Regions from separate parts of the Stutzerimonas tianxiuensis genome, predicted to be linked through region 3. Evidence: predicted binding sites of a transcription regulator. Region 3 holds the regulator's gene; each other region holds the start of a gene.
The links. Region 3 encodes sigma-54, which starts transcription at its own class of promoters, with help from an activator protein. Its sites were predicted from a motif close to ANTGGCATNNANNTTGCTNT; they were not measured.

Region 1 (5,930 bases), on a different contig from region 3:
CAGGCGGGTTGCGCACTGGCTCACCTGATTCGAAAGACTGGACCCACTGCGTCTTACCGACTGGCGTGAGCCCCTGAACGTTGGCGAAGTTGGCCAGGATGATCTGACCCTGCACTTTGGACTGGCCATTGGTGTAGCGGGCGAAGATCGCGCCAGTTTCGCTGATCTCAAGGCCCGCCAACTCACCGGTCGTATATCCGTCCTGGCTGACACTGTTGACGGCGAAGGCGCTTGCATACTGGGTAGACCCGCGCATATCGATCGATACGTCGAGACCGCCTGCCGGTGCAGCATTGTTAAGCGCCCAGGTACCATCGGTATTCTTGACTGCAGGCTGCCAGCCGGCCACAGGGGTAACCCCTCCGGTCGGAGTGAGCAACGCTCCGGACGGAGTAAAGGTCAACTGAGTAGAGCTAGGCGTTGTTGCGACAATGGGGTCCGCATCAGCTGGCTGCTGAGGATTACGACCGTCGATGAGCACATGCATCGTCCATGTGTTCGGCGTGTCGTTAGGTGGAGTCGCGCCATCAGTCGGGGTTTTCACAAAGTACTGCGTCATCACGTGCGCGTTACCTTGCTGGTCATAAATGTTGGTCGAGGTGGACGAGTTATAGCTCAGCGGGTCAGCCGGGTTGAACGGGGTGTTCACCGGCTGGACGTTGGTCGAGTTCAGGTTGAATCCCTGGACTACTTTAGTAGTGGCCTTGGGTTCCTGACTGGCCGTCTGAATCTTCAAATTGCTAACTTGCCCCGTCTGGATATTACCGCTGTCGTCAACCGAATAGCCCTGGAGGTTATAGCCGAAATTGTCGACCAGATTGCCTTCTTTGTCCGTGCCGAAATAGCCGGCGCGGGTGTAGCTCAGCGCACCGTTGTTGCTGACCTGAAAAAAGCCATTGCCGTTGATGGCGAGGTCCAGCGCGTTCTGGGTGTAGTTGATGTTGCCCTGGTTGAACTGCTGCGACACGTTCGCAAGAAGCACCCCACTGCCTTGAGGGTTTTTGCCAGTACCAAGGACCGACGATGCGTAGACGTCCGCAAACTCTGCACGAGACTGTTTGAAGCCCGCAGTCCCAGCGTTGGCGATGTTGTTACCCGTGACATTGAGGTCTTTGCTGGCGGCACGCATGCCGCTAAGGCCGATATTGAACGACATGAATTGCTCCTGTTACCGGACGTGCCGGCAGTTACTGACCGATAACCTGGACTTGAGACAGCCCAATGCTGCCGACACCGGCTAGATTGAGCTGAAGCTCACCACCGTTTTGCCCAAGCGTGACGCTGTCTACGTTGGCAGGGAGCAAGGTATAAAGGCCCTTGGTCTCGCCCTGGTAGGTCGCTTGTGCTTCGAATCGATAGGTGCCGGGCGGCATGGTTTTGCCGCCCGAGTCCTTGCCATCCCACATGAATGAGACGTTTCCAGCTTGCTGCTGACCCATGTTGATTCGATTGACCACCGTGCCCGCGCTGTCGTAAACGTTGACCGCTACGTTGCTGCTGGTTGTGGGGAGAACGATGCTGGCCTTGAAGGTTTCGCTGGTATCTACGACTGCTTTGTCGGTCGGCACGATGACTTTGCGGCCGACCAGCGAAGAGGCTTGCAGCGCTTGGGATGACTGATAGCCGGACAGCATGGTTTCCATGCTTGAGTTCAGTTTTTCGACACCCTCAACGGTGCTGAACTGCGCGAGCTGGGCAATGAACTCGCCGTTTTCCTGTGGCTCCAGCGGGTTCTGGTTGTTCAGCTGGGTCACCAGCAGCTCCAGAAACTCATTCTTGCCAAGGTCGTTGCTTTTAACTTCGCGATCTTTGATCTGGTATTGGTCCAGTACCGAGCCGGTACCGCCGACGCCGCCTGTCGTGCTCATGGCAATCTCTCGTTAGGGTTACTGGCCCAGGGTCAGAACTTTCTGCAGCATGGTTTTGGCTGTATTCATCAATTCGGCATTGGTCTGGAACGAACGACTGGCAGAAATCATGTCGGCCATTTCTTCCACCACATTGACGTTTGGGTAGTACACGTAGCCCTCGGTGTTCGCCGCAGGATGGTTGGGCTCATAGCGAGCTTGCAGCTCGCTCTGGTCTTCCACGACACCAAGCACCTGTACGCCTGCGCCCGCCTGATCCTGTTCGGCGAACAACGACTCGTTCGGTGAACCGTTAGCCTGTTGCAGCATGGTCGCGAACACCGGGTGACGTGCACGGTAGGTTTGGTCAACGCTGGATGAGACTGTTTCGGCGTTAGCGATGTTGCTGGAAATGGTATTCAGGCGAGTGCTTTGGGCACTCATGCCGCTGCCGGCGATGTTAAAGACGCTGCTGAGGGACATGATTTTCGCTCCTTTTATTCGCCGCGCAGGGCGCTCATCAGCCCCCGAAACTTACTGTTGAGCAAGGTAAAGCTTGCCTGGAAGTCGATGGCATTCTCGGCGTAAGCCGCCTGTTCAACCTGAGCATCTACTGTGTTCTGATCGAGCGACGCATGCGCAGGGGTGCGGAAGCGCAAGCCAGGATCGGCAATTTCCATCCCTTCGGCAGCGATATGTTTGCTGCTGGTCACGGCCACGCCGAATCCGCCCTGATTCTTGCTGTTCTGCGCAGCAAGAACCGAGCTGAAATCCAGATCACGCGCCTTGTAATTGGGGGTGTCAGCGTTGGCAATGTTGTTGGCCAGCACTTCGGCGCGCTGAGCGCGAAAGCCGAGCGCCTTCTCGTGGATGCCAAGTGCCTTTTCGAAACTGATGCTCATGATCTGGCCCTCTGCCGGATACAAGTCTGCTTAGCAAACCACCAGCAAAGCCCATGCCATTTATGCAACAAGCTGATCTATAAGGATTTTTTCTAGAAAGGCTTGGGTTGCGCGTCAAAAGCGGCAAAGCGTGACCATGCTTTTGCCGCTTAGTCAGCCCGAAGCGACAGATTCCTGCCGCCTGTCCGGCAAAGATTAAGGCTACTTGGCCTTATAGATGATGCCTGGGCTGCACTGGACCATTTGATACAGCTCGGGAAGGCCGTTCAGCGCTTCGGATGCTCCCAGAAACAGGTATCCGCCTGGCTTCAGCGTTGCGTGAATCCGCTTGAGGATGTCTTTCTTAACATCGGCGGAGAAATAGATAAGGACGTTGCGGCAGAACACCACGTCGAACTTGCCGAGCACCGCATAGCTGTCGAGCAGGTTTTGCACACGAAATTCGACGCGACTGCGGACTGCCGGCTTGACTACCCAGCGGCCCGGGCTTTTCACATCGAAATAACGCTGCAGACGCTCGCTGGACAACCCGCGAGCAATGGCGAGACTGTCGTATTCGGCCGCTTTGGATGCCGCAAGCATGGCCCCGGACAATTCAGTGGCCACTATCTGTATGGCCGTTTTCGGCTGGCTAGGGCTGCTGCGTTCGTACTCATCGATGGTCATCGAAAGCGAGTAAGGCTCCTGCCCCGACGAACAAGCGGCAGACCAGATACGCAAGCGCTGACCTGGGGAGCCTTTCAAAAGCTCAGGCAGAACCCGGCTCCGCAGCACCTCGAACGGATAGGTATCCCGAAACCAGAGTGTTTCGTTGGTCGTCATCGCATCCACGACCTGCTCGCGCAGGCCGCTGCGCGGCTGAGCCTGGATCTTCCTGACCAAGTCACCGAGGCTCTTGAGGCCCTGCTGCTCCATCAGCTTGTTTAACCGGCTCGACACCAGGTACTGCTTGTTGCTACCCAGTAGGATGCCGCAGGTCTTCTCGAGAAAGACGCGAAACTGATCGAAATCGGGATCAACAGACACTAATACTGCCCACCAGTCGAATTGAGAGGACGAGGCCTCATTTCTTATCCGTTGTCCGGATCCGCTCTATGACCCGATTGGCCAGATCATCCGCCTGAAACTTGGCAAGGAAATCGTCCGCACCGACCCGCTTGACCATGCTCTGATTGAACACCCCGGAAAGCGAAGTATGCAGGAGAATGTGCATGTCGCGCATCGCGGGATCCTGACGCACTTCGGTCGTCAGTGTATAGCCATCCATTTCTGGCATTTCGATATCGGAAATCATCATCACGAACTCGTCAGACGGCTTCTTGCCTTCCGCCACCAGCTTTCGCAAATAGGTCAGCGCCTGCCTTCCGTCGTTGTGCGCAACGACTTCGATCCCCAGATTCTGTAGACAACGCATGATCTGCTTTCTCGCGACAGACGAGTCGTCGACAATCAACACTCGACTGGTGGACGCCTTATTACTGGTCGCCTCATCTGCAATGCTGACCGAGAGCACCTCAGACACTGGCGCCACTTCGGCTAGCACTTTTTCAACGTCGATAATCTCGACCATCTGCTGATCCACATGGGTCACTGCAGTCAAATAATGGTCGTGCCCCACGCCTTTAGGCGGGGGAAGGATATCTTCCCAATTCATGTTGACTATCCGCTCCACCGAGCGGACAAGGAAACCGAGCACCTTCGTGTTGTACTCAACGATGATGGCAAAGCTGTTTGGCAAGTCCTGTAATACGGGTTTGCCAGTGGCAGCGGATAGATCAAGGATGGAAAGCGTACTTCCCCGAATGTTCGCTACCCCTCTTACAACAGGGCTCGACCGAGGCATGACCGTAAGCCGCGGGCACTGCAGCACCTCTTTGACCTTGAATACGTTGATGCCATAGAGCTGCTTGTCGTCCAGTCTGAACAACAACAGCTCCAAACGGTTCTGCCCCACTAGCTGGGTACGCTGGTTAACCGAATCCAATACACCGGCCATGCCAGTTTCCTCTTGTGTGTGAGATGGGTAGGCAGACATCTGTAGCTCAGACAATCTGGCGCGCAGTGCACTGCTTTGACAACGGAGTTGCTGACCCGCCTTGCCTGCCTCGGCCATTCCCAAATTACCGGCAAACGGCACGCCCCTTGCTTCGAGCAAGCCATGAACAGACAGACGACTTTTTTCCGGCATCCATGCAAGGCGCTTTGCCAACTGGGCCTGTTGGCAACTCTATGCCTGCTGAACCAGCTGGCTGTTTCAGCGAGCTTCACGCGCCCTGAACAGCTTATCGACGCGACCCGCGCTTTTCTTGAGCGTGAAGTCACTGACTATTTACAGAGTAGCCAAATCAAGGCGCGCCATGAGATTGAACTGAACAGGCTCGACCCGCGCCTGCGCCTGGCGGCTTGCGATCAAGCATTGACGACCAGACTCGAAAGCCCGGCACAACCCGTTGGTCGCACTACCGTGCGGGTTAGCTGCGAAGGCACATCACCCTGGTCCGTTTTCGTCCCCGCTCAGGTACATTTGTTCCGCGAAGTGATCGTAGCCAGACGGCCCTTGGCCCGTGAAAGCGTCGTCGAGCTCGCTGACGTCTCCCTTGCCGAGCGCGACGTCGGCTTGTTGACCCAGGGCTACCTGACATCGTTCGATCAAGTGCTGGGCAATAAAATCACCCGCAGCGCCCTACCCGATCAGGTATTACCACCAACTTACTTATCCGCGGCTGAAATAGTCCGAAAGGGTGATCAGGTGGTAATCAGCGCGAAAAACTCTACGATAAATGTAAGAATGCCAGGTGAGGCCCTTACCAACGGCGCACTTGGCAGTCAGATCCGAGTCAAAAACCAACGATCCGGACGAACTATCAAAGCTCGCGTCACTGGCCCCGGGCAGGTTGAAGTGGCGATGTGAGGACGAGGCGCTGCGGCGTCAGGTCTTAGCATGAAAAAAGACTAAAGTTTCATGAGGATTTGCCGAAAAGCAGGCAAGCGTCCTGACTTATTCGAGGTTTCGATCATGGTTATCGATTTCAACCGGCCTAACAGCGCCGTCAATTCTTCAAGCAATACGCGGAGCAATAGCGTCCAAAACACAGAGCGACCAACCGCGCAGCAGGCTCCTGCTGAAGAAGTGAAGACCACCGGTAACAGCTCCGTATCGGGAGAAAGCGTTCAGCTGAGC
Region 2 (5,930 bases), on a different contig from region 3:
CGACCTGGAAGTCCAGCTGCTCTTCGGTGGCGCCGAGGTTGTCGAACAGGTCGAAGATCTGGTCCAGAACCCAGTCAGGACGCGCGCCCGGACGGTCGACCTTGTTGATCACGACGATCGGGCGCAGGCCGGCTTCGAAGGCCTTCTTGGTCACGAAGCGGGTTTGCGGCATCGGGCCGTCTTGAGCATCGACCAGCAGCAGTACGGAGTCGACCATCGACATCACGCGCTCGACTTCACCGCCGAAGTCGGCGTGGCCGGGGGTGTCGACGATGTTGATGCGGTAGTCGTTCCACTTGATAGCGGTGTTCTTGGCCAGGATGGTGATGCCGCGTTCCTTTTCCTGGTCGTTGGAGTCCATCACGCGCTCGTCGTTGAGCTCACCGCGCTCCAGGGTGCCGGACTGGCGCAGGAGCTTGTCGACCAGGGTAGTTTTGCCATGGTCAACGTGAGCAATGATGGCGATGTTGCGTAGATTATCGATCACAGTAGTGGTCTCGTAGTTGGGTCGGGCTGCTCGGCAAATGCATCGAGCGGCCCAACGCGAAAAATTGGATGAAGATGAAGGTTCGTTACGACGTGTCGCAGCAATTCAGCCGCGAAGCGGGTCGGGAGGGCGGTGGCGGATACTGCCGCCCAGCAGGCCGGGCTGTTTAGCTCGGACGATAAACGCGCACATTGACATGCCCCTCGCTCAACAAATGATGAGCATGCAGGCGGCTCATGACACCTTTATCGCAATACAGCAGGTACTGGCGGTTCTCATCCAGCTCCTTGAAGCGGTTGTTCAGCGCATAGAACGGCAGCGTATGCACTTCGATGCCCTGCAGTTGCAGAGGTTCGTCCTCGGCGAGGTCAGGGTGGCGGATGTCTAGCACTACCTGCCCGGCGCTCGCCTCGATGACTTCTTCAACTTGCAAATCCTGGCCCAGCTCGTCGATCACTCGATCAATGGCCACCTGACGCGTGTTCGCCATGGCTCGCTCGAGCACCGCCATGTCGAACTGTTTTTCTTCATGTTCGATGCGGTAGCGCTTGGCCTTGGTCGTCGGATGCTTCGAAATCACGCCACAATACTCGGGCATGTTCTTGGCGAACTCGGCGGTGCCTATCTCGAAGGCGGTGTCGATGATGTCCTGCTTGTGGCTGGCGATCAGGGGCCGCAGCACCAGCATGTCGGTAGCTGAATCGATCACCGACAAGTTCGGCAGAGTCTGGCTGGAAACCTGGGAAATGGCCTCGCCAGTGACCAGGGCGTCGATGTGCAGCCGCTCAGCAATCTGGGTCGACACCCGCAGCATCATGCGCTTGAGCACGACGCCCATTTGGCTATCGTCGACTTTCTCAAGGATCTCACCGACGACTTCCTCGAAGGGCACACTGATAAACAGTACCCGGTGCGAACTGCCGTACTTCTTCCATAAATAGTGGGCAACTTCCATCACACCCAGCTCATGGGCGCGGCCACCCAGATTGAAGAAGCAGAAATGAGTCATCAGCCCGCGGCGCATCATCTGATAGGCCGCTACGGTGGAATCGAAACCGCCGGACATCAGCACTAGGGTCTGCTCCAACGCGCCCAGCGGGTAGCCGCCAATGCCGTCATGCTGCGCATGCACGACAAACAGGCGCTGGTCGCGGATTTCCATCCGCACTTCGACTTCCGGTGTTTTGAGCGAGATGCCCGCAGCGTCGCACTGTTGGCGAAGCTCGCTGCCAACATATCGCTCCACATCCATCGAGCTGAATGGGTGCTTTCCAGCTCGCTTGCAGCGCACGGCGAAGATCTTGCCCGGGAGACGGTCAGCATAGTGCGCCTTGCACTTGGCGAGGATGTCGTCCAGATCGCCCAGCGGGTACTCATGTACCTCCAGGCAATGCGCGATGCCCGGCGTGCAACGCAGGCGCTCAATCATCTGCTGCAAAGTTTTCGCGTCGCTGAGCGCGGTTTCAACCTCAACGTTGTCCCACACCCCTTCCACCCGCAATTCGGGATCGAGGTCGCGCAGCACGGTACGGATGTTCTTCGCCAATTGACGAATGAAGCCCTTACGTACCGGCGGGCTCTTGATGGTGATTTCGGGGAAAACCTTGACGATCAGCTTCATGGAAAACAGCGCAGCGCCAGCATGGCGTGAAAAGAGGGGGGCGGAGTATATCGGAATTTGATCAAGCTTTAGTCAGTTTTATCGGACAGCCTAGCTTTGCACCCAAATGGACCACTGGCGCAAGTATCCGCACCACTTTAGCGCATAAACACCGGAGCGCAGCGCCGACAAATGGCAGCAAGCACGCCAAACGGCCGCTGCAAGCCCAACCGGAACCATCTCGGAGCACTGGCATGCAATTTGCTCCCTTGTGAGGCAGGTCGCCTTGACGGAGTATCGCCCGCTCGGCTTCACCCCCTAGATTCCGGAAGCTTATCTGTCAACGCTTCCACCACTTGGAGAGCACCATGTCGAAGTCGCTTCAACTGATCAAAGATTACGATGTGAAGTGGATTGATCTGCGCTTCACCGACACCAAGGGCAAGCAGCATCACGTGACCGTTCCGGCGCGCGACGCCCACGACGAAGACTTCTTCGAGCACGGCAAGATGTTCGACGGCTCGTCCATCCATGGCTGGAAGGGCATCGAAGCCTCCGACATGATCCTGATGCCGGTCGATGAAACTGCCGTTCTGGATCCGTTCACCGAAGAGCCGACCCTGATTCTGGTCTGCGACATCGTCGAGCCGAGCACTATGCAGGGCTACGACCGCGACCCGCGCTCCATCGCCAAGCGCGCCGAGGAGTTCCTCAAGTCCACCGGTATCGGCGACACAGTATTCGTTGGCCCGGAGCCTGAGTTCTTCATCTTCGACCAGGTCAAATTCAAGTCCGACATCTCCGGCTCCATGTTCAAGATCTACTCTGAACAGGGTTCCTGGATGACCGACCAGGACGTCGAAGGCGGCAACAAGGGCCATCGGCCAGCCGTCAAGGGCGGTTACTTCCCCGTTCCGCCGTGCGACCACGACCACGAAATCCGTACTGCCATGTGCAACGCGATGGAAGAGATGGGCCTGGTCGTCGAAGTGCATCACCACGAAGTGGCGACCGCTGGTCAGAACGAAATCGGCGTCAAGTTCAACACGCTGGTCAACAAGGCTGATGAAGTTCAGACCCTGAAGTACTGCGTGCACAACGTGGCTGATGTCTACGGCAAGACCGCTACCTTCATGCCGAAGCCGCTGTATGGCGACAACGGATCGGGCATGCACGTGCACATGTCGATCTCCAAAGACGGCAAAAACACCTTCGCAGGTGAAGGCTATGCCGGCCTGTCCGAGACCGCTCTGTACTTCATCGGCGGCATCATCAAGCATGGCAAGGCTCTGAACGGCTTCACCAACCCGTCGACCAACTCGTACAAGCGTCTGGTTCCGGGCTTCGAAGCGCCGGTCATGCTGGCCTACTCGGCTCGTAACCGTTCCGCCTCGATCCGTATCCCGTACGTTTCCAGCCCGAAAGCCCGCCGTATCGAAGCGCGCTTCCCGGATCCGGCTGCCAACCCTTACCTGTGCTTCGCCGCACTGCTGATGGCTGGCCTGGACGGCATCCAGAACAAGATTCACCCTGGCGATGCCGCTGACAAGAACCTCTACGATCTGCCGCCGGAAGAAGGCAAGCTGATCCCGCAGGTTTGCGGCAGCCTGAAGGAAGCCCTGGAAGAACTCGACAAGGGCCGTGCGTTCCTGACCAAGGGCGGCGTGTTCTCCGATGACTTCATCGACGCCTACCTCGAGCTGAAGAGCGAGGAAGAAATCAAGGTCCGTACCTTCGTTCACCCGCTGGAATACGACCTGTACTACAGCGTCTAAGCCAGTCCGCGTGACAGAAAAGGCCTCCTTCGGGAGGCTTTTTCGTTTCTGCGATGTCACTAGCCAGTGACACCGACGTTGCGACAAGCGACCGAAGTGGCGTCGATCTCAAATCCCAAAGGTCGCACTTGCCTCGCCGCCTGCGCGGTGCAAGGCTTCCAGTCATCCCTACCGCGGAGCTTCCCATGCGCATTGCATTGTTCAGCCTGCTACTCGTCCTCATGGCTCCCGCCATGGCGCAGATCTACAAATACACTGACGACAAGGGCAACACCGTCTTTACCAATCAACCTCCGGAGGGCGTCGAGGCTAACGCTGTCGATCTCCCACCCGCCAACACCGTGAACATCAAAACGCCCGACGCCCCGCCGCCGCTAGCCAACGAGCAAAGCAGCGAGGGTCAACAGCAGCCCTATCGAAGCCTCGCGATTGGCGGTATCCCGGACGAGCAGGCGTTGCGCGCCAACAGCGGCACCTTTGTGGTCAACGCCCAGCTCGATCCGCCGCTAAAGCAAGGGCACCAGATCCGCTTCCTGCTCGACGGCGTCCCCCAGGCAGAACCCAGCAGCACGACCGCACTTCAGCTGGTAAACGTCGATCGCGGAACTCATCTGCTGGAAATCCAGGTGCTCAGCGGTGGGCAGGTCGTGCAACAAGCCGAAGAGCAATTCACCGTGCAGCGCGTCCACACCTCCAGCCCTGCGCGTCGATGAAGCGCCTCTCGCGGCTTGGATTGGTCGGACTGTTACTGGCGTCTGCGCTACCTGCGAGCGCGGCGATCTACAGCTATATCGACGCCGAAGGCAATCGGGTCTTCACCGACCGCCCCGACGGTCGTGCGGTCGAACAGGTAGAGACCAAACCCGCCAATACGATGGCCGCCCAGCCCCTACCACCCCCGAAGCAAGCGGTTAAGGTCCTCAAAGCCACCGCGCCCAGCTATATCTTGCTCGATATCGTGCAACCAGCTCCCGACGCCACCATCCGCAACAACGCCGGCGAGCTGGCAGTCAGCATAACCAGTCAGCCGCCTCTTCATCCGGGCCATCAGTATCGATTGCTACTCGACGGTGCGCCCGCAAGCGCACCCGGTGAGAGTCCTGTTCTGACTTTGCACAATATCGACCGAGGCAGCCACCAGCTGGTGGTCGAAGTGATCGACAGTCAGGGCGAAAGCGTACAGTCCAGCGAGCCACGCGCGTTCCACATGATGCGCACCTCTCTTGCGCAACGCCGAATGGTCAACCCATGCAGGAAGGCGGATTACGGTGTCCGCCCGGAGTGTCCGCTGAAGGATAAGCCCAAGGAAAAGAAAGATATTCCCTTCGTGCCCTTTCTGTGACCACTCTACGCACCTTACTGGTGCACTGATTCAGCCATCTGGTTTAGCGCCGCCCTTCTCGATCGATGCCCCGCGCTGGAGCGCCAGTGCCAGCGGTGCCGCGCCGAAAAGGAGCGCATTGGTTTGCTTCTTGCATTTCCTGACTCACACCCCGGATGCAGACTGCCATGATCAACGAAGCCCTACAGCGCCTGCTGATCGAGAATCTCACCACCGCCACCCTTTTGCTGAATTCGCGGTTGCGCCTGGAATATATGAACCCGGCTGCCGAGATGCTGCTGGCAGTCAGCGGCCAGCGCAGTCACGGACAATTCATCAGCGAGCTCTTTACTGAATCCTCCGAGGCCCTGGCTGCATTGCGGCTGGCTGTGGAAGAAGCGCACCCCTTCACCAAGCGCGAAGCGACGCTGACCTCCGCCAGCGGACAGACGCTAACCGTGGACTACGCGGTGACGCCGGTACTGACGAAGCAGGAGACCATGCTGCTGCTGGAAGTGCTACCGCGTGACCGACTGCTGCGCATCACCAAGGAAGAGGCACAGCTGTCAAAGCAGGAAACCACCAAGATGCTGGTTCGCGGCCTCGCCCATGAGATCAAGAATCCGCTCGGTGGCATACGCGGAGCCGCTCAGCTGCTGGCCCGCGAGCTGCCCGAAGAGCACCTCAAGGACTACACCGAGGTCATCATCGAGGAGGCTGACCGCCTGCGAAACCTGGTCGACCGCA
Region 3 (5,930 bases):
TCATCACCCAGGGAACAATGAAGATCACAGGCGACACTGTGACCATCACTCAGAACCAGAATGGCGATGTCGAGGTGTTCACCTCCATCGGCAAACCTGCCTACTACGAACAGAAGCCAGCTGCAGACAAGGAGATCGTCAAGGCTTACGGCCTGACGATTCAGTATTTTGCCGCGAACGAACGCATCGTCCTGATCGACCAGGCCAAGGTCGTTCAGGAAGGCAATACCTTCGAAGGCGAGAAGATCGTCTATGACACCCAGCGACAGATCGTCAATGCTGGTCGCGCCACCAATACTGATGTCACCACACCCCGCCCACGCGTGGACATGGTCATCCAGCCTCGCAAGAAAGAGCCGGCAACGGAGCAGCCCGAGTAATGGCGATTCTCAAGGCCCAGCATTTGGCGAAGAGCTACAAGAGCCGTCAGGTCGTACGTGATGTCAGCCTGTCCATCGAAAGCGGACAGATCGTCGGACTGCTGGGGCCTAACGGCGCCGGCAAAACCACTTGCTTCTACATGATCGTGGGATTGGTCAAAGCCGATCAGGGCCGTGTACTGATCGACGACCAGGATGTGACGCACCTCCCCATGCATGGCCGTGCACGCGCGGGCATTGGTTACCTACCGCAGGAAGCATCGATCTTTCGCAAGCTTTCGGTCTCCGACAACATCATGGCCATCCTGGAGACGCGCAAGGACCTTGACCGCAACGGCCGCCAACAGGCGCTGGAAGGTCTGCTGCAGGAATTTCACATCCATCACATCCGCGACAGTCTCGGCATGAGCCTATCGGGTGGCGAACGGCGCCGCGTTGAAATTGCCCGCGCGCTGGCCACGGCGCCCAAGTTCATCCTGCTCGATGAACCCTTTGCCGGCGTTGACCCTATTTCGGTCGGCGACATCAAGCAGATCATCCATCATCTCAAGGCCAAGGGCATCGGCGTCCTAATCACCGATCACAACGTCCGCGAAACTCTGGATATCTGTGAAACCGCCTATATCGTGAATGACGGCCAGTTGATCGCCGAGGGCGATGCAGAGACCATCCTCGCCAACCAACTGGTGAAGGAAGTCTATCTGGGACACGAATTCCGACTTTGATAGCGGTTTTTTCTGCTCTACGCACCTACAGGGCTAGGCAAAGGCTTCGTTGCCAGGCATATAATTTGCTTACATCGGCGCGCGGCGCCAGCGAAATCGGAACAGGCGCGGTTGCGCCGGCAAACAAGGTTCGAAGTCCTCTGCCATGAAACCATCGCTAGTCCTGAAGATGGGCCAGCAGCTGACGATGACACCGCAGCTGCAACAAGCCATACGATTGCTCCAGCTATCCACACTCGATCTTCAGCAGGAGATTCAGGAGGCGCTGGATTCCAACCCCATGCTCGAGCGCGAAGAAGACGGAGAAGATTTCGATAACTCCGACCCGATGGCCGAGTCGATCGAAAAGAAAAGCGAAAGCCCGACGACCGACTCGCCCGAGCACAGCGAGCCCGACAATCATTACGAGGAGCCCATCAACACGGTGGAGAACCTCGAGGACGGCGATTGGGCCGACCGTATCCCCAACGAGCTTCCAGTCGACACCGCCTGGGAAGACATCTACCAGACCAGCGCCAGCAGCCTGCCGAGCAACGACGATGATGAATGGGATTTCACTACCCGCACATCATCAGGGGAAAGCCTGCAAAGCCACTTGCTCTGGCAGCTCAACCTCGCACCGATGAGCGACACCGACCGTCTCATAGCAGCCACCCTGATCGACTGCATCAACCCCCAGGGTTATCTCGACGAAACGCTCGAGGAAGTCCTCGAGTCGTTTGACCCGGAACTTGGAATCGAACTCGATGAGGTCGAAGTGGTGCTACGCCGCATCCAGCAGTTCGAGCCCGCCGGCATCGGCGCGCGCGACTTGCGCGAATGCCTGCTGCTGCAGCTTCGCCAGCTCCCCGAGCGTACCGAGTGGCTAAGCGAAGCGGTGCGCTTGGTCAGCGATCACCTGGATATTCTTGGCGTGCGTGACTACAGCCTGCTGATGCGTCGCATGAAGCTCAAAGAAGACGAGCTGCGCCAGATCATCGACTTGATCCAGAGCCTCAATCCGCGCCCGGGCTCGCAGATCGAAGCCGGAGAGCCTGAGTATGTCGTGCCTGACGTAATCGTGCGCAAGCACAATGGCCGCTGGTTGGTCGAACTGAATCAGGAGGCGATGCCGCGCCTGCGGGTGAACGCTCAGTATGCCGGGTTCGTCAAACGTGCCGACTCGAGCGCCGACAACACCTTCATGCGCAACCAGCTTCAAGAAGCCCGCTGGTTCATCAAAAGCCTGCTCAGCCGCAACGAAACGCTGATGAAAGTGGCCACCCAAATCGTCGAACACCAGCGTGGCTTTTTCGAACATGGCGACGAAGCCATGAAACCACTGGTGTTGCACGATATCGCCGAAGCGGTGGGCATGCATGAGTCGACGATCTCACGGGTCACCACGCAGAAGTTCATGCACACGCCCCGCGGCATCTACGAACTCAAATACTTCTTCTCGAGCCATGTGAGCACTGCTGAAGGCGGCGAGTGCTCATCCACCGCCATTCGCGCAATCATCAAGAAACTGGTAGCCGCGGAAAACCAGAAAAAGCCATTGAGCGACAGCAAGATCGCTGGTCTACTGGAAGCACAAGGGATTCAAGTTGCGCGCCGCACCGTAGCCAAGTACCGCGAGTCACTCGGGATCGCACCCTCAAGCGAGCGCAAGCGGTTGATGTAACACCAGGCGACCTGGTGGATTTGTTCCGGCGACGGGTGTTCAGCCCGTCAATTCGCACGTGGCAATAGGAGATGCAGTATGCAAGTCAACATCACTGGCCTTCACCTTGAAATCACTGAAGCCCTGCGTGACTACGTCGAGGAGAAATTCGAGCGGATAGAACGCCATTTCGACCGCATCATTGCCGTACAAGTCATCCTTCAAGTCGAAAAGCTCAGGCAAAAGGCCGAGGCCACGCTGCACGTAGCGGGGCGAGAGGTCGTTGCCAATGCCGAGCATGAGGATATGTACGCAGCCATCGACTTGCTTGCCGACAAACTCGATCGGCAATTGATCAAACATAAAGAAAAGCAGCTCGACCACCATCAGGGCGCCCTGGCTCGCTGACCCATCATGATCCGTATTGAAAACATACTGACCCCCGGACGCGCCCTGGTTAGCGTTCCGGGCGGCAGCAAAAAGCGTGTCCTGGAACAGATTGCCAAGGTTCTCGGCGCGGACCTGCCCGATATCGACAGCCAAGCGATTTTCGAAAGCTTCATCGCCCGGGAAAAACTTGGCTCCACCGGCTTCGGCAACGGCATCGCGATACCGCACTGCCGTATGCCTGGCTGCACATCACCGCTCAGTGCAGTGCTGAAGCTCGATACACCGGTGGACTTCGACGCCATCGACGGCGCGCCTGTCGACCTCTTGTTTGTATTGTTGGTGCCGGAGGCAGCCACCGACGAACATCTCGAGCTACTCCGTCAGATTGCAAGCATGCTGGACCGCGAGGAAGTTCGTGACCGGCTACGCCGCGCCACGACGGGTCATGAGCTGTACCAGGCCGTGGTCGACATCCAGAACGGTCACTAGGGCGCAGCAACCCACCATCGCCCAACGCTGAGTGAGGAAAGAGACGTGCCCCCTATCTGCCTGCACACCACCTGCTGCGGCTACGCGCAGCAAATCACTCGTGGCCGAGCCCGGCCCTTCGGCGCTGCTCGATGCGCCTGATCATCGTCAGTGGGCGCTCTGGATCCGGCAAGAGCACTGCCCTGAACGTACTTGAGGACAATGGTTTCTACTGCATCGACAACCTGCCCGCTGGCCTTCTTCCAGAGCTGGCGGAAAGGGCCCTGTTGCACACAGAGTTGCTGCAGCCCCAAGTCGCAGTGTCGATCGACGCGCGCAACCTGCCGAGTCAGCTGAAACGTTTCCCCGAGCTGCTCGAGGACGTCCGTGCCCGCTACATCCAATGCGATGTGCTTTATCTAGATGCGGCGGACGAGACGCTGCTGAAACGCTTTTCAGAGACGCGTCGGCGGCATCCGCTGACCAATCAGAACCGCTCCCTAGCCGAAGCTATCCGTGACGAAGAATTGCTTCTAGCGCCCATCATCGATCATGCCGACCTGAAGATCGACACCACACACCTGAATCTCTATCAGCTACGAGACACGCTAAAGCTGCGCCTGCTGAACAAGCCTGAACCGGGTACCGCTTTTCTCTTCGAGTCCTTCGGTTTCAAGCGAGGCATGCCTGTCGATGCCGATTTGGTGTTTGATGTGCGCTGTTTGCCTAACCCTTACTGGAAAGCCGATCTGCGCGATTTTTCCGGACTGGACCAGCCCGTGATCGACTATCTCTCCGGGCAGGCGGACGTAGAGGAAATGTTTCAGGACATCCTTGCCTACCTGAGCAAATGGCTTCCGCGCTTCGCTGCCAGCAACCGCGCCTATGTCACTGTCGCCATTGGCTGTACCGGTGGGCACCACCGTTCGGTGTATCTGGCCGAGCGGCTGGGCCAAGCGCTGCGCGAACCTCTGAAGAACGTCCAGGTCCGGCATCGCGACCTGGCTTAGGAACCCACATGCCTTCGTGCGAAGTTACCATCATCAACAAGCTTGGCCTGCATGCCCGAGCGGCAGCGAAGTTCGTCGGAGTTGCCAATCAGTTTCCCTGTGACATTCGGGTCGGTCGCAGCCCTGCAAGCAGGGTGGACGGCAAAAGCATCATGGCAGTCATGATGCTTGCCGCCAGCAAAGGCACCACGCTGCACCTGCACACCCAGGGCGACCAGGAGCACGAGGCGCTTGCAGCGATGATCGCCTTGATCGAAGACTATTTCGAGGAAGGTGAATAACGCTGCTAGCGCGGCCGCTATTTCGGGCCAGATACCTGCCGGCATCTCCTAGTTATTACCTTGTTGCTCTGCATGCCGCTTGCAGCTAATTGCTACTGCCCCGCCACCTTCATTCGCTCGATCAATACCGACCCGGTGTGAATGCTACTGCGCCGTTCAACATCACAACCCACCGCAACGATCTGGCGGAACATGTCTCGCAGGTTGCCCGCAATGGTGACTTCCTGCACAGGAAACTGGATTTCGCCGTTCTCAACCCAGAAGCCGCCAGCACCACGCGAATAGTCCCCGGTCACCAGATTCAAGCCCTGCCCCATCAGCTCGGTGACCAACAACCCGCGGCCCATACGGCGGATAAGCTCAGCCTGGTCCTCGTTACCCTGGGTAACGAACAGGTTATGCACCCCGCCCGCATTGGCGGTGCTGGGCATGCCCAGCTTGCGGCCTGAATAGGTGCCCAGCACATAGGAGACCAGCTGGCCATTTTCGACAAACGGCTTGGCATAGGTCGCCAAGCCATCGCTGTCATATGCCGAGCTGGCCAGACCACGAGGCAGAAGCGGTCGCTCGTCCAGATTGAGCCATTCAGGAAACAGCGTCTGCCCCAGCGAGCCTTCCAGATAGGACGATTGCCGATAGAGATTGCCTCCAGAAATCGCCGCAAGAAAGTGCCCGAACAGCCCCGTAGCAAGCTCCGCAGAAAACAGCACCGGCACATCGCAGGTCGGTACGGGACGCGCGCCCAAGCGGCGAACGGCGCGCTCGGCAGCACGCCGGCCAATCGACTCCGCCGAGGCCAAGTCACCTGCTACGCGGGAGACGTCGTAGTGATAGTCCCGCTGCATCTGCCCATCGGACTCGGCGATCATCACGCAGCTGAGGCTGTGACGCGAGCTGCAGTAAGCCCCTATGAAGCCATTGCTATTGCCATAACCGCGGCAGCCCTGATGCGTGCTCAGGCTGGTACCGTCGGCATTGAGAATGCGTTTGTCCGTGGCGAAGGCCGACTCCTCGCAGCTGAGCGCGAGTTCGAT
Region 4 (5,930 bases), on a different contig from region 3:
ACCTCCAGCATGCGCGCCATGTTCTCGGCACGCTCCAAATAACGAGACATCCAGTACAGATCGGCAGCCGTTCGACTGAGCATCAGCAGTCCTCCACAATCCAGGTGTCCTTGGTGCCGCCACCCTGAGACGAATTGACGACCAGCGATCCCTCTCGTAGCGCCACGCGTGTCAGGCCGCCAGGGACCAACCGTGTCTCGCGGCCGCTCAAGACGAACGGACGCAGGTCGATGTGCCGAGGCGCGATGCCGTTTTCCACGAACGTTGGGCACGTCGACAGGCAGAGGGTCGGCTGAGCGATATAGGCGCTGGGATTGACCTTGATGCGGGCACGAAACATCTCGATCTCGGCCGCGCTCGCGGCCGGTCCGACCAGCATGCCATAGCCGCCAGATCCCTGTGTTTCCTTGACGACAAGATCCTTCAGGTTGGCCAGTACATGAGAGAGATCGGCCGGCTTTCGACATTGCCAGGTCGGCACGTTGGCCAGAACCGGCTCCTCATCCAGATAGAAGCGAATCATGTCGGGCACGAATGGATACACCGACTTGTCATCGGCAACGCCAGTGCCGATGGCATTGGCCAGGACCAGATTGCCCGCCCGATAGGCCGACAGCAGACCCGGAACGCCCAGTGAGGAGTCGGGATTGAAGGCCAGCGGATCCATGTACGCATCGTCGAGGCGACGGTAAATGACATCGACTTTACGAGCTCCGGAGGTGGTGCGCATGTACAGACATTCATCACGAACAAACATGTCCGCACCTTCGACCAGCTCCACACCCATCTCGCGGGCAAGAAAGGCATGCTCGAAATACGCACTGTTGTAGCGGCCCGGCGTCATCACCACTACACACGGATTATCCAGAGGACTGGCGTTCTTCAGTGTCTCCAACAGCAGGTTGGGATAATGGTTGATCGGAGCGATGCGCTGGGCTGAAAACAGCTCAGGAAACAGCCGCATCATCATCTTGCGATCTTCCAGCATGTAGCTGACGCCGCTAGGCGTGCGCAGATTGTCTTCCAGTACGTAGTAGGTCCCGTCACCGTCGCGAACGAGGTCGACGCCTGCGATGTGTGCATAGAGGTTGCGGTGCAAATCCAGGCCCTGCATGGCCGGCTGATAACCTTCGTTGGCCAGGACCTGCTCTGCTGGAACCAGTCCCGCCTTGATGATGCGCTGGTCTCGGTAAAGATCGGCAAGAAACATGTTGAGCGCCTGCACCCGCTGAATGCAGCCCCGCTCCACGACTCGCCACTCGCTCATGGGGATCGAGCGAGGAATGGTGTCGAACGGCAGAAGACGCTCGGTGCCTTGGTCATCTCCATAAAGGGTGAAGGTTATCCCGGCACGGTGAAACAGGAGGTCGGCCTCGCGCCTCCTTTGCGCGAGCAGCTCGGGTGGCGTATCGGAAAGCCAGGTCGAGAACGCTTGGTAGTGCGAGCGGCATTTGCCCTGCGCATCGTACATCTCATCGTAAAAAACGCGGTCCATGCGGAGCCCTCGAACAGAAACCTGCCCAACAGCAGTGCAAACTACGCGCCACGCGGTATAGCCCCACTGATTACGATGACATTGGGCTGTGGATCAGCGCAGTCCGCACCGTTACTGAGCATTCTGATCGGGGCTGGGAACGCGACGCTCCGTTTTGAGACATGGCTCACGATTTTGAAGGCGTTGGCTCTGCGAAATGCTTCGGCATTACGAATGCCTGCAAAGACGCCGACGCGATCAGACAGCCATGCGGCAACAGCCCGACTTCCGACCGATCACTACGAAAACAATCGGAAGCGAGCAGCGCTCAAACAGCGATGTGCGTCGCCACGTCAGCCGACGCTGCCCTTCAGCGCGGCATCATCCGCACACCGGACAGTTCGGACAGCGGTCCCGGCCGGCCCAGGTGATAGCCCTGCACGTAGTCGACGCCGATCTCCTGCAGGCACTCGAGAATGGCCGCCGACTCGACGAACTCCGCCACCGTGCTCAGCCCCATTTCGTGGCCGATGTTGTTGATCGAGGCCACCATGGCTCGTGCAATCGGGTCCTGGTCAATGTCCCGCACGAAACTGCCATCGATCTTCAGATAGTCCACTGGCAAGGTCTTCAGATAGCCAAAGGACGACAAACCGGAGCCGAAGTCATCCAGCGCGAAGCTGCAGCCGACCGCCTTGAGCCTCTTCATGAAAGTCATCGCGCGGCTAAGGTTGGCGATTGCTGCGGTTTCGGTGATTTCGAAACACAAGCAATTGGGGGGAATCCGGTGACGCTCGATGGCTGATAGGACGAATTCGAGAAAGCTCTCCTCCCCCAGCGAGGTTGCCGACAGGTTGATCGAATAATGCCCGAGCGACGCACCGGGGCGACGTCGCAGATCGCCAATCCATGCCAGAAAATTACCCACGACCCAGCGGTCCACCGCTGGCGCCAGGTCGTAGCGCTCGGCCGCCGGCATGAACGCTCCTGGCGGAATGATGCTGCCATCCTCGCCCTGCATGCGTACCAGCACTTCATAACGCTGCGAACCGTCGTCGCCTGCGGCACGCACGATGGGCTGGACGAACAGCCGCAACAGGTCGCCATCCAGCGCTTGCCTGAGCCGCTGCGTCCATTGCATCTCGCCGCGGCGTTCCATCAATTGTTGATCGTCCGCCTGATACACATGCACGCGGTTGCGACCGCCGTCCTTGGCCGCATAGCAGGCGCTGTCAGCGGCGCCCAGCAAAGGCCCCAGGGTTTTGACGTGTTCATCAATGGCTACCAGGCCGATGCTGGCGCCAACCGCAAAGCTCTTGCCGTCCCAGCTGAAGCGAAACTCGTCTACCGCGTGGCGTATGTCTTCGGCTATCCGCACCGCCTGCTGCAACGAACAATTGTTGAACAGGATGCCGAATTCATCGCCGCCCAGCCGCGCCAGCAGATCACTGCCACGCACGCGGCCTTTCAGTAACTGGCCCAGTTGGCGCAGCAGCTCGTCACCGGCTGCGTGGCCACAGGTGTCGTTGACCACCTTGAACTGATCCAGATCCATATAGCAGAGAACATGGTCGCCACCGCTGCACTCACGTAGCAGCGATTCGATTCGACGTTCGAACGCAGAGCGATTCATCAGCCCGGTGAGGTTGTCGTGGTTGGCCTGGAAGGTCAGCTTGCGGGCCAACTGGTGAGTAACCGTGACATCACGAAAGGTCAGCACCGCACCTATGATTGCTCCTTCGGCGTCGCGGATGGGCGCCACCGCATCCTGCACCGCCAGTCGTGTGCCATCTGGCCGTTGCAGAAAGCCCGGCGGCCGTTCGGTACGATCCTGACGGTCGCTTCTGCGCCGCAGACCGAGGCTGGCGGCGTTGGGCAGTCGCGCACCGGTAGCTTCGTCGAAAAGCTGATACACCTCATCAAGCACCAGCCCCTGTGCGGCAGCCTGGCTCCAACCGATGAGGCGCTCCGCACTGGGGTTGAGATAGCGCACACGCCCGACCCTGTCGGTGGTGATCACGCCATCGCCAATGGATGCCAGGGTGACCTGGGCGAGCATCTTCTCTGCAAACAGCTGCTCTTCGACCTGCCGGCGTTCGGTGATGTCTCGCACCATGCAGACAAACGCGTCGTCCGGGCGACCACCCTGGCTGGCGGTCAGCTCTGCGGCGAACAACTCACCGTCTTTGCCGTGCAGCATCATTTCAGCTTTCATCTCGCCGCCGGCCTCAGGCAACAGCGACGCGTTGCTGCCTAAGACAAAACGTTGAAAGGGCTGCCCGATGATCTGCTCGGCCGGCAAGCCGAACAGCCGCTCGGCACCCGGGTTGCAGCTGGTCAGGATGCCGTCTCGGCCATAGGTGACGATGCCGTCGCGAATATCCCGCACGATGGTCTGCGTCTTCGCCACGGCATCTTCCAGAGCGCGAATTACCTTGTTGTATTGCTCCGCGATCTGGCCTACCTCGGTGAAGGGTTCCACTTCCACTTCGCGCTGGAACTGCCCTTGCCGCTGATGCTCGGCCATGGCGTCCAGCAGCTCGATCAGTTCGGTGCGTGCGCCATGCTCGCTGACGTTCAGCCCCACCCGCTCGTCATCGGGGTCCACCCGCATCGGGTAATAACGATTGATCACTCGCAACAGCAGATAGGTCACGCCAAAGGCCCAGACCGCACACACCAATACGCCCTGCAGCTGAACCATCAGCTGATCGAGGCGACCCAGGCCAGTGCCGAGCAGTAGCGGGTCAGCGAACAGCGCCACCGCAACGGTGCCCCACAAGCCGGCCGCCAGGTGCACCGGCACTGCGCCGACGGCGTCATCGATACCGCAGCGCACCAATAGTCGGTCCGACAGCCACATGGCCAGGCCCCCGCCCGCGCCGATCAGCAGGGAATCGGCTATGCCGACCGCATGTGCGCTTGCGGTGATGGCCACCAGCCCTGCGAGCATGCCGTTGAGCAACGCGACGGGCGCGATGTAGCCGTGGCGCCACTGCGACAGCAACATCGACAAGGCCATGCCGGCCATGCCTGCCACTACGGTATTCACGACGATCCCCGGCACACGCCCGTCAAAGCTCAGGGTGCTGCCACCGTTGAAACCAAACCATCCGAACAGCAGCAGCAAGCCGCCCAGCATCGCCAAGGGCAGGTTCGACCCCGGCATGTTCTGCCGCAGCCACTTCGTATCGAAGCGTCCCGCGCGAGGGCCGATAACCATGACCGTTGCCAGCGCGATCCAGCCGCCGACGCCGTGCACCACGGTGGAACCGGCAAAGTCGACAAAGCCTTGCTGCGCCAGCCAACCCTGCCCCTCACGCAGGGCACCACCCCAGGCCCAATGGCCGAACAACGGGTAGATCAAACCAGCCGACAGGGCAGCGACGATCAGATAGGCATTGAAACGCATGCGCTCGGCCGCTGCGCCGGAGACGATGGTGGCGGCGGTTGTGCAGAACATGGCCTGGAACAGGAAAAACGCCATCGGCCAGCTGTCGTCGATGGCGAAGTCGAGCATGAACAGACCCGAGCCCATCAGGCCGTCCTGGCTGGTGCCGAACATCAGCGCAAAGCCGAACAACCAATACAACAGCAAGGCGATGCACAGGTCGGCCATGTTCTTGGTTGCAACATTGATAGCGTTCTTGCTGCGCGTCAGACCGGCCTCCAGGCACAGAAAGCCAATCTGCATGTTGAACACCAGCCCGGCGCAGAGCACTACCCAGAGAATATCGATGGAATCTTTCGGCATAGGTGTCCCATGGAAGAAGTCGGCAGCGGCAGCGGTATGCACAGCACCTGGCAGCGCTGGCCAATAGCTATTAGCGAGAAACGTGCCAGTCCGGAAAGGACCTTTTGGTCAGGATGCGAGCAGGTCATGCATGGCAGAGAAGACCTGCGCCATAGCCTCTGGGCTACGCCCCGGCCCGCCCGCGCAATGGCCCCAGTCCGACTCCAGCACGCGCAGTTCGGCGTTGGGCATCAGCGAGGCTTCGTGGCGCGCGTCCTCCACGGTGAAGTAAAGATCAGTGCTGCTCGGCATGATGATCGCCCGCGCCGAGAGGCGGGCCAGCGCGTCCTCCAGGCTGCCCGCGCCGGCCAGCACCGGCGGATCAGCCGACTGCCAGGTAGCCAGCACGCACAGCAGATCGTTGGCATCCTGTTCCAGATGGTCTTGCTCCCAGTAGTCGAGCAAGGCGTCGACACTGGGGAAACCCAGTTCACGCCACTGTTCTTTGCGAAAGAACGCCTGCGAGTAGGCCCAACCGGCATAGGCGCGACCGAAGGCTCGCAGGCCGCGTTCGGGTGCTTCAGTATAGCGCCCGCCCAGCCAGGCCGAGTCAGCCTGCAACGCGGCCTTTACACCTTCGAGGAAGACGAAGTTGTGCGGCCAGCATCGCGCCGTGCAACAAAACGGCAGGATGCTTCGCACCTTTTCAGGGAACACCAATGC

Region 1: a site for sigma-54 is predicted at 2,791-2,810, ahead of flgB (flagellar basal body rod protein FlgB). Genes of this name have one in related genera too.
Region 2: a site for sigma-54 is predicted at 2,336-2,355, ahead of glnA (glutamate--ammonia ligase). Genes of this name have one in related genera too.
Region 4: a site for sigma-54 is predicted at 1,529-1,548, ahead of ACSSNI_RS15265 (circularly permuted type 2 ATP-grasp protein). Genes of this name have one in related genera too.

What each region holds. Positions count from the first base shown of each region.
Region 1 is NZ_JBPVWS010000002.1:182,799-188,728, reverse strand. Features, by position in the region: gene flgE (flagellar hook protein FlgE) at 1-1,156, opposite strand, end outside; gene flgD (flagellar hook assembly protein FlgD) at 1,188-1,868, opposite strand; gene flgC (flagellar basal body rod protein FlgC) at 1,887-2,330, opposite strand; gene flgB (flagellar basal body rod protein FlgB) at 2,345-2,749, opposite strand; gene cheR (protein-glutamate O-methyltransferase CheR) at 2,951-3,775, opposite strand; gene ACSSNI_RS03595 (chemotaxis protein CheV) at 3,813-4,745, opposite strand; gene flgA (flagellar basal body P-ring formation chaperone FlgA) at 4,908-5,660, shown strand; gene flgM (flagellar biosynthesis anti-sigma factor FlgM) at 5,766-5,930, shown strand, end outside.
Region 2 is NZ_JBPVWS010000022.1:28,386-34,315, reverse strand. Features, by position in the region: gene typA (translational GTPase TypA) at 1-487, opposite strand, end outside; gene thiI (tRNA uracil 4-sulfurtransferase ThiI) at 654-2,108, opposite strand; gene glnA (glutamate--ammonia ligase) at 2,456-3,862, shown strand; gene ACSSNI_RS20815 (DUF4124 domain-containing protein) at 4,048-4,575, shown strand; gene ACSSNI_RS20810 (DUF4124 domain-containing protein) at 4,572-5,204, shown strand; gene glnL (nitrogen regulation protein NR(II)) at 5,372-5,930, shown strand, end outside.
Region 3 is NZ_JBPVWS010000005.1:16,651-22,580, forward strand. Features, by position in the region: gene lptA (lipopolysaccharide transport periplasmic protein LptA) at 1-380, shown strand, start outside; gene lptB (LPS export ABC transporter ATP-binding protein) at 380-1,105, shown strand; gene ACSSNI_RS08190 (RNA polymerase factor sigma-54) at 1,251-2,768, shown strand; gene hpf (ribosome hibernation-promoting factor, HPF/YfiA family) at 2,847-3,155, shown strand; gene ptsN (PTS IIA-like nitrogen regulatory protein PtsN) at 3,162-3,626, shown strand; gene rapZ (RNase adapter RapZ) at 3,758-4,615, shown strand; gene ACSSNI_RS08210 (HPr family phosphocarrier protein) at 4,624-4,896, shown strand; gene pmbA (metalloprotease PmbA) at 4,989-5,930, opposite strand, start outside.
Region 4 is NZ_JBPVWS010000011.1:140,766-146,695, forward strand. Features, by position in the region: gene ACSSNI_RS15260 (alpha-E domain-containing protein) at 1-83, opposite strand, end outside; gene ACSSNI_RS15265 (circularly permuted type 2 ATP-grasp protein) at 83-1,495, opposite strand; gene amt (ammonium transporter) at 1,845-5,228, opposite strand; gene ACSSNI_RS15275 (alpha/beta fold hydrolase) at 5,337-5,930, opposite strand, start outside.